DNA from 2 places in the Lactiplantibacillus paraplantarum genome. Region 1 is predicted to be linked to the other one. Evidence: predicted binding sites of a transcription regulator. Region 1 holds the regulator's gene; the other holds the start of a gene.
The links. Region 1 encodes CtsR, which represses protease genes until heat stress. Its sites were predicted from a motif close to TTGGTCAAAAAAGGTCAAANA; they were not measured.
Positions count from the first base shown of each region.

Region 2: clpP (ATP-dependent Clp endopeptidase proteolytic subunit ClpP) is a predicted target of CtsR. The motif match lies at 2,694-2,714, and genes of this name have one in related genera.

Region 1 covers NZ_CP032744.1:830,191-834,617, reverse strand. Annotated here, with positions in the region: gene LP667_RS04000 (ATP-dependent Clp protease ATP-binding subunit) at 1-2,253, opposite strand, end outside; gene LP667_RS03995 (CtsR family transcriptional regulator) at 2,272-2,739, opposite strand; tRNA gene LP667_RS03990 (tRNA-Pro) at 3,256-3,329, opposite strand; tRNA gene LP667_RS03985 (tRNA-Pro) at 3,380-3,453, opposite strand; tRNA gene LP667_RS03980 (tRNA-Arg) at 3,461-3,534, opposite strand; tRNA gene LP667_RS03975 (tRNA-Leu) at 3,545-3,630, opposite strand; tRNA gene LP667_RS03970 (tRNA-Gly) at 3,639-3,710, opposite strand; tRNA gene LP667_RS03965 (tRNA-Thr) at 3,734-3,806, opposite strand; tRNA gene LP667_RS03960 (tRNA-Leu) at 3,810-3,891, opposite strand; gene serS (serine--tRNA ligase) at 4,316-4,427, opposite strand, start outside.
Region 2 covers NZ_CP032744.1:643,346-647,772, forward strand. Annotated here, with positions in the region: gene LP667_RS03045 (peptide ABC transporter substrate-binding protein) at 1-688, shown strand, start outside; gene LP667_RS03050 (2-hydroxyacid dehydrogenase family protein) at 899-1,867, opposite strand; gene clpP (ATP-dependent Clp endopeptidase proteolytic subunit ClpP) at 2,035-2,625, opposite strand; tRNA gene LP667_RS03060 (tRNA-Arg) at 3,216-3,287, opposite strand; gene rpoN (RNA polymerase factor sigma-54) at 3,369-4,427, shown strand, end outside.

The sequences.
Region 1 (4,427 bases):
TTGTTGGGCCACCCGATTAACGATTTCTTGTGACATCAACTTAACGATTTCATGTAATTCTTCCTTATTCAATGAGTGGAAGACAATCGTCTCATCAATCCGGTTCAAGAATTCTGGCCGGAAAGTCTGCTTCAATGTCGCACGAATCGTTGCTGCAACCGCATTGTAGTCATTAGCTTTATCAGTTGCACCAAAGCCAACTGACTTCTCGTCACGCAGCGTGGTTGCCCCAAGGTTCGATGTCATAATTAAGATCGTATTTCTAAAGTCGACTTTACGTCCCTTAGAATCCGTCAAGTAACCATCGTCTAAGACTTGCAATAAAATATTGAAAACGTCTGGATGGGCCTTTTCAACTTCATCGAAGAGAACGACTGAGTATGGCTTCTGGCGAACCTTTTCCGTCAACTGGCCACCTTCATCGTAACCAACGTAGCCCGGTGCAGAACCAATCAACCGGCTCGTTGAGTAGCGCTCCATGTATTCAGACATGTCAATTCGAATCATATTATCTTCAGAACCAAACATCGCTGCGGCTAACGCTTTAGCAAGTTCCGTCTTACCAACCCCGGTTGGTCCTAAGAACATAAACGAACCAATTGGGCGGCTCGGATCCTTCAAACCGCTCCGAGCCCGTCGAATGGCACGGGCCACTGCGGACACCGCTTCGGGTTGACCAACTACCCGTTCATGTAAGATCTTCTCTAAGTTGACTAAACGTTCGCTTTCAGACTTTTGTAACTGTGTCAACGGTACGCCAGTCCATTCAGCAACCACCTGAGCGATATCTTCACCCGTCACTTGTAAATCATAGTGTGGGGTCGTCCCTTCAGTGGTTTGTGCTTCCTGATCTGCCTCAATTCGATCAAGGCGTTGTTTAAGTTGCATTTCCTGCTTACGGATATCAGCGGCTTGTTCAAAATCTTGCGCTTCAATCGCAGTTTCCTTGTCCTCACGTAACTGTGCCAGCTTATCTTGATTTTTGGATAATTTTGTTGGCTGATCCATCTGATCGATCCGTACCTTAGCAGCCGCTTCATCCATCAAATCAATCGCCTTATCAGGTAAGAAGCGGTCACTAATATAGCGACTAGATAACTTAACCGCCTGATCAACGGCTTCATCTGTAATTGTGACCCGATGATGTTCTTCATAACGTGGCCGTAACCCGTTTAAAATTTCAACGGCTTCATCCTCAGCTGGTTCGTTGACCATCACCGTTGCAAAGCGACGTTCCAAAGCTGCGTCAGATTCAATGTACTTTTGATATTCATTTAAAGTGGTGGCACCAATCGTTTGAAGTTCGCCCCGTGCAAGCGCGGGCTTCAAAATGTTAGAAGCATCAATCGCGCCTTCAGCACCACCGGCACCAATCAAGGTATGCAATTCATCAATGAACAAAATAACGTGGCCATCGTTATAAATTTCGTCAATCACTTTCTTTAAGCGGTCTTCAAATTCACCACGATACTTAGTACCAGCCACTAGCGACCCCATATCAAGCATCATCAACCGTTTATCGGCCATATCAGTTGGGACATCGCCCGCAACGATCTTTTGGGCAAGGCCCTCCGCAATCGCCGTCTTACCAACCCCAGGTTCACCGATTAATACCGGATTATTCTTGGTTCGCCGTGACAGGATCTGAATCACCCGTTTGACTTCCTTAGAACGACCAACCACTGGGTCCATCTCTTGTTCACTAGCTAGTTGGGTTAAATCCCGTGCTAATGAATCCAGCGTTGGCGTTCCTTCAGCCTTTTTACCACCGCGATTAGTGGCATTCCCCTTGCGCTTGCTCATGGCGTCACTGACACCTAGCTTACGAAGAACGACTTTACGCGTCTGACCAAGATCTAAATTCAAGTTCATCAAGATTCGCGAGGAAAGGATACTTTCATCAGAGAGCATCGCTAGCAATAAATGCTCAGTTCCAATCTTGTTAGCACCGAGCCGTTTTGCTTCATCACCAGCAACGGATAAAATCTCTTTGGCCTTTGGTGAATATGGTAAGTAAGTATCCTTGCCAACATTGCTCAACGTCCCATAGCCAGTGAACCGTTCGATTTCTTCGCGAATGTCATCTTCACTAACGGCATATTGTTGCAGCACCTTATTCGCAATTCCATTCTTCTCAATCGCCAAGGCTAGTAGCAAATGCTCCGTACCAACTGCCTGATGCTTAAAATATTTGGCCTGTTCCTGTGCCAGTACTAAGACACTCTTAGCACTAGGTGTAAATAAGTTATCCATTGCGATTCCTCGCTTTCTTTAGCTTTCGTAACGCAAGTGGTTCAAGATCCCGATAATTATCCGAGCCCGCAAACTATTTTCTAAGTCCCGGTCCGTTAAACCTAACGTCTCGTGATCGATGGCCACTAAAATCAACTGCGCTTCCCTACGATTTAAGACATCGTCCTCATATAGACTCTGGACGACTGCGTAGGCGTCTCGTTGTGTGATAGAATCGCCGATCACTTGAATGAGGGCATCTAACACATCAGCATCATCGACCAAATTAACCTTTTCAATGCGAATATAACCACCACCACCACGTTTACTTTCTACTAAGTAACCATTTTGGATCGTAAACCGGGTCTTAATCACATAATTAATCTGTGAGGGTACCACGTTGAAAAGGTCGGCAATTTCTGACCGTCGAATTTCAACATGCTCCGAGTCCGCCAAAATACTTTTTAAATACTTTTCAATAATATCCGAGATATTTTGACTTTGCATGTGCTTCACCCTTTTCATTATCTTTGACTAATATTGACTATTATTATACGAGGATAATGAAAAAAAGCAAAGAATTTCACCCAAACCGCGGACCAGTATGTCCTTAACGGTTGTTACAGCATAGCACGCTGACCGTTTGCTTTCAATTGATTGGACCATCTAACACGCACTAATGATTAATTTATGAGGTCCTCATATTCATTGAACTACCTATTTAAAATATGTCAAGTTACGTCACCGATCATTGTGTGCCATCTTAATAATGATGTCCCAGTCTAGATCACCAACAACTAATTTATCCGGTATGCGCAATCGTTAAACTCAAAAGTCGACTACTTAGGCCTACTAAAAACGCTAGTTAGTGTTAACTAGCTTGATCAGGACACTGAATGCCGCTTGTAAGGTATTACCGCTAATTATCAAGACGTGCTAGTAATGTGCTTAGACATGCTCAGTTCCAAAAAAAGGCCATAAAAAAAGCCAGTCAATTGACTGGTTTAGTTGGTTTAACCGTAATCGGGAAAACAGGATTTGAACCTGCGACCCCTACGTCCCGAACGTAGTGCTCTACCAAGCTGAGCTACTTCCCGAGAATATTAAATAAAAAGCCTTAGTACGTAACTAAGACTGTGTTAAACGATCGGGAAAACAGGATTCGAACCTGCGACCCCCTGGTCCCAAACCAGGTGCTCTACCAAGCTGAGCTATTTCCCGATACTAATGCACCCAGTAGGAGTCGAACCTACAACCTTCTGATTCGTAGTCAGACACTCTATCCAATTGCGCTATGGGTGCTTATTTAAAATGCCGAGGACCGGGATCGAACCGGTACGGTTATCACTAACCGCAGGATTTTAAGTCCTGTGCGTCTGCCAATTCCGCCACCCCGGCAAATTAAAAGCGGAAGACGGGATTCGAACCCGCGACCCCCACCATGGCAAGGTGATGTTCTACCACTGAACTACTTCCGCATAATAAATTATTAAATTGTAAATGCCGACTAGAGGATTCGAACCTCCGACCTCCTCATTACTAGTGAGATGCTCTGCCAACTGAGCTAAGTCGGCATGTGCGGGTGAAGGGACTCGAACCCCCACGTCGTAAGACACTAGAACCTAAATCTAGCGCGTCTGCCAGTTCCGCCACACCCGCATGATATTAAATCATGCCTTGTTGCCGGTCTAAACAGTTCTTACTGGTACGCCTTGACAACTATTTAACTTTATCATCATGTTGAATACTTGTCAACAACTTTTTTCACATAAATGGATAAATATACTTTTTATTGGATAAACAAGTTATATTTTTTCCGACAAGAAATATTATAGCACGGTAGCCGAAAATAGCAAACCCTATTTTCAAAAAAAGGATAACAAATTTCATTAGGCCTAGTTTTAGCGCCCTTTATCACCGAGAATCATTGACTTGCGTCGCTGCTCTCACCATCTTTATTGAACTAATTTGCAGTACTTAGCCTTCATTTACACCTCCATCTTGAAGCAACCCCTCCTTTAATACTCATTAATTATGCAAAAAGCGGGCTCACACAACTGTGAGTCCGCTTAGTCTATTCTAATTAACCTTGTTTTTCGATCTTCGTTTTGCCGTGCATGTAAGGAACTAACACATCAGGAATCGTGACCGTTCCATCTTCATTTTGATAGTTTTCCAAAATTGCAGCAACGGTC
Region 2 (4,427 bases), 190 kb from region 1:
TAATCGGAAAACGTTAGTCAAGAATGTGATTGGCGATGCGTCAACGGTCTCGAAGACGTTTGTTCCACAAGATTTAGCCAAAAATCCCAAAAATGGTAAGGATTTTGCGGATGAATCAACGGTTAAAAATTCAACGTCATATAACAAAGCCCTTGCCAAAAAGCTATGGCAACAAGGACTTAAGGAAACCGGTATCAAGAAACTATCTATTAAATTATTAACTTCTAATGATGAACCGAATAAGCCAATTTCACAGTATTTGAAATCAGCACTAGAAAAGAATCTCGATGGGTTAACGGTTAATTTATCCAATATTCCATCAAAAGTTGCTTCAAGCCGTGCTCAAAGTGGTGATTTTGATATTTACCTCAGTGGTTGGGGAGCTGATTTCAATGATCCAATCTCACACTTGCAAATTATGACTAGCAATAGCGGTTATAACTACGGTAAGTACAATAGTAGTACGTATAATGCGCTAGTTAATAAAGCCCAAAATCAAGATGCTAACAACGCTAATGCGCGTTGGCAAGATATGATTAGTGCTGAGAAGACGATCATGCAAGACCAAGGAATTACGCCATTGTATCAAACGGTATACTCATATTTGCAAAATCCAAAGGCCAAGGGCATTATTCATAATACTGCTGGTACGCAGTGGAATTATAAGTATGCTTATATTGCAAAATAATTAGCTAGTTGTAACAAAACTTTGACTGAATTTTTGCTAACCGAATAGCGATTATTCGTGATGTTGCTGTAAGCTGTTTGCATCTATAAACTAATCAAGCGTCCCACCACTACTCGTCAAGCTTATCTTGCTGAGTAGTGGTGGGACGCTTTGCAATTTTGATACAAAACCAAGACGTGGATTGATGGCGCTGTAAATAGAGTGTTACCCCTATTCCACGTGGTTGACCACGTATTTGATTGGTTGATGTTGATCCATCGCGATGACATTTTCTGCAACGATGGTTGCCATACCATCACGGGCCTCGACCGTGGCATTACCAAGGTGGGGTGTCAAAATGACGTTATCCATGGTAGTCAAGCCGGGTGTTACTTGGGGCTCATGTTCATAAACGTCCAGTGCGGCACTGGCGATTTGATGATTTTGTAGCGCTGTTACTAATGCTTGTTCATCGACGATGGGGCCCCGAGCAGCATTGATTAAAAGCGCTGTTGATTTCATTTTGGTGAAGGCGGTACTACCAATCAGATGGGTGGTTTTCGCAGTGAGCGGCAAATGCAAGCTAACAATGTCGGCACGTTGCAAAAGTTCATCCTGAGAGACGAAGGTCGCTCCCAGCTGTGTTTCACGGCTAATTGGCAAGCGGTGGTGTTGGCTATATAAGATTGGCATATCAAAAGCATGGAGTCGTTTGGCAACTTCTTGACCAATCTGGCCAAGGCCTAAGATACCGAGTGTCTTATTTTGCAAGTTGTGGCCGAGAAAGAACAGCGGTGCCCAACCGGCGAATCCACTAGTGCGCATTAAGCGGTCACCTTCAACAATTCGATGGGCTAAGCTGATAATCAGTCCAACGGTGGATTCAGCAGTTGCAACTGCTGAAACGTTAGGCGTATTGGTCACTGGAATATGGCGCTTAGCCGCCGCAATGGTATCGATGTTATTAGTACCCGCGCCAAAATTTGCAATTAGTTTGAGGTGCGGAGCATGAGCCAAGACATCTTGATCAACTTGAGTTGAAAGCGGGGTAATCAGATAGTCAGCATCTGCGACTCGTCGGATGAGCTCTGCGTGACTGATTAGTTGCTTACCGGTGTAAGTATCGATGATTAACTGATTTTGTAAAAGTAACGTATTAGCCTGGGCTGGTAGTTGACCAGCGATAAAAACTTTTGTCATGAATGAGACTCCCTTGTACTTTGAGTTCGTTTAGCTCAGACAAAATTGGTTATCAGAGTTAAGCGATACGTTTATGTGCAGTATGGGCTAACGAAAAGTTAATGACAAGTCTTAAGCAGCAAAAAAGCTGGGTCAACGTAAAGTTAGCCCAGCTTGAAAATATTAGCTTATTTTAAATTGTTGTTTTCCATAATATCGTCGATCAAACCATATTCTTTAGCTTCTTGTGCGCTTAAGTAGTTATCACGTTCAGTATCATGGTTCAACTTCTCAACGGATTGTCCAGAGTTGTCAGCTAAAATCTGGTTGATCTTCTTACGAGTCTTCAAGATTTCTTCGGCAACAATTTCAATTTCCGTTTGTTGTCCTTGAGCACCGCCGGATGGTTGGTGGATCAAGATTTCTGAGTTAGGTAAAGCAAAACGCTTGCCCTTAGTACCAGATGAAGCTAAGACACTGGCCATGGAAGCTGCCATCCCCATAACGATGGTTTGAACATCAGACTTGATGAAGTTCATCGTATCGTAGATTGCTAAGCCGGCAGTAACGACACCACCTGGTGAATTAATATAAAGGTAGATGTCCTTGCCTGAATCTTGGGCATCCAAGAAGAGTAATTGGGCGATGATCGCATTCGCCATGTTATCTTCAATGGGACCGGATAGCATAATGATACGGTCCTTTAATAGTCGTGAATAGATGTCATAAGCACGTTCACCACGTGATGACTGTTCAATAACTGTAGGAACTGGATACATGATTTGTTAGCCTCCTAAGGTTGCATTATTTGATTAGCTGATTGCTAATATAAATGTAGTTTACCGCTAAGGTCAGTGAAGGTCAAAAGAAAAACCTCAAAAACAAAATTCCGTTTTTGAAGTCAACGTGGTATACTTAGGTTTCTATCATATACGGCTTGAGATTGGGGGATCCCAATCTCTTTTTTTGTTCAGAATTAGCGGTGTGAATTGCCTTAGGGGGAGGCGTCTCAAGTCGGGAATGTAAGTCAAGTGGCAGTTAGTGTTAACGTATTGCTAATATGCTGACGTAAATCGTTGACCAATACTTGTTTGTACGTATTAGTGATGACAATTAAATGTTTAGCTGTTATTAAAGTCGTTGAACGACTACACTGGTATATGGTTCAAATAAATTGAAGTTAGGCCATTCGCATAGTTAACGCTATTAGTAATCGCCGTGCTATGGACCAGTTGTCCGTGATTAGCTAGTACGATACTTGTGGTTCGGTCGAAATTCAGTTACTATATGAAGGTGTCAGTGGTATAGGCCAACAACTATAATTAATGCGGGTACAAAAAAAGCTGAGAACTATTTCTCAGCTAACTGATGCGCCCGGAGGGAATCGAACCCCCATTTCAAGAACCGGAATCTTACGTGCGATCCATTACACTACGGGCGCCTAAACAACATATTATATTCTAGCGAATAATGGATAAAAACACAAGGGTTTTACATAAAAATTTATTTTGGAGGTGCTTTTATGGCACTGGGACAAGGATTTCGCCAGCAACAACGGCAATCACAGAAGTTAGCGATGACTCAGCGACTGCAACAATCGATTCAGATGTTGCAATTTAATGTAGAAGAATTACGTGACTTTCTGACGCAAAAAGCCCTCGAAAATCCACTGATTGATGTGGATACCAATTGGAATAATAATCATACGAGTTTGAGTGCAGCTAAAAATGTAACGACGAAGGCTGATTTCATTGAGCGGGTGTCGACTTCAAATCAGCACTCGTTATTCGAATATTTATTGGATCAGATTCATCTGACGTTACGTGATACCCATTTGCGGCAAATTGTCTTGTACTTGATTGAGTATGTTGATGTCAATGGGTACTTACGGATCGATGAAGCACAGGCTCGGCAGGCAACTAAGGCGACGCCCATTGAACTATTGGATGCTATTACCTTATTACAGCAACTTGATCCACCAGGTGTTGGGGCACGTAGCTTGCAGGAAGCATTAATGTTGCAAACCGAAAATGATGACCATGCCCCCAACTTGGCTTACATCATCTTAGAAGAAGACTTCGAGGCGTTTGTCAATCGGCAGTGGGAGTTGTTGGCTAAGAAATATCAAGTTGAACTTGCTGATATTTCAAGCATTTATGACTACGTTCGCACGCTCACACCAGTACCTGGCGCGGCAATTGGACAGGACACGACCGGGTATATTTTTCCAGACCTGGTTGTGACCAATCAGAACGGACAACTAGCGCTAAGGACAGCTTCAATGGCACAGCCAGTTGTGAAGTTTCGTAGCCGATATTACCAACAGATGGGGCAGCATGATGATCAGGAAGTGACGGAGTATCTGAAAGAAAAGAAAAGTGAATATGATTGGATTGCTAGTAGTTTGGCACAACGTGAGGCAACGATATTTCGGGTTGGAACGGTCATTATTGAACATCAAGCTGACTTTTTCTTAGAAAAAACAACGGATTTACAACCATTATTGCTTCGCGATGTTGCGCAACAGCTAAAGGTTCATGAGTCAACGATCAGTCGTAGCATTAACGGTAAATATATTCAG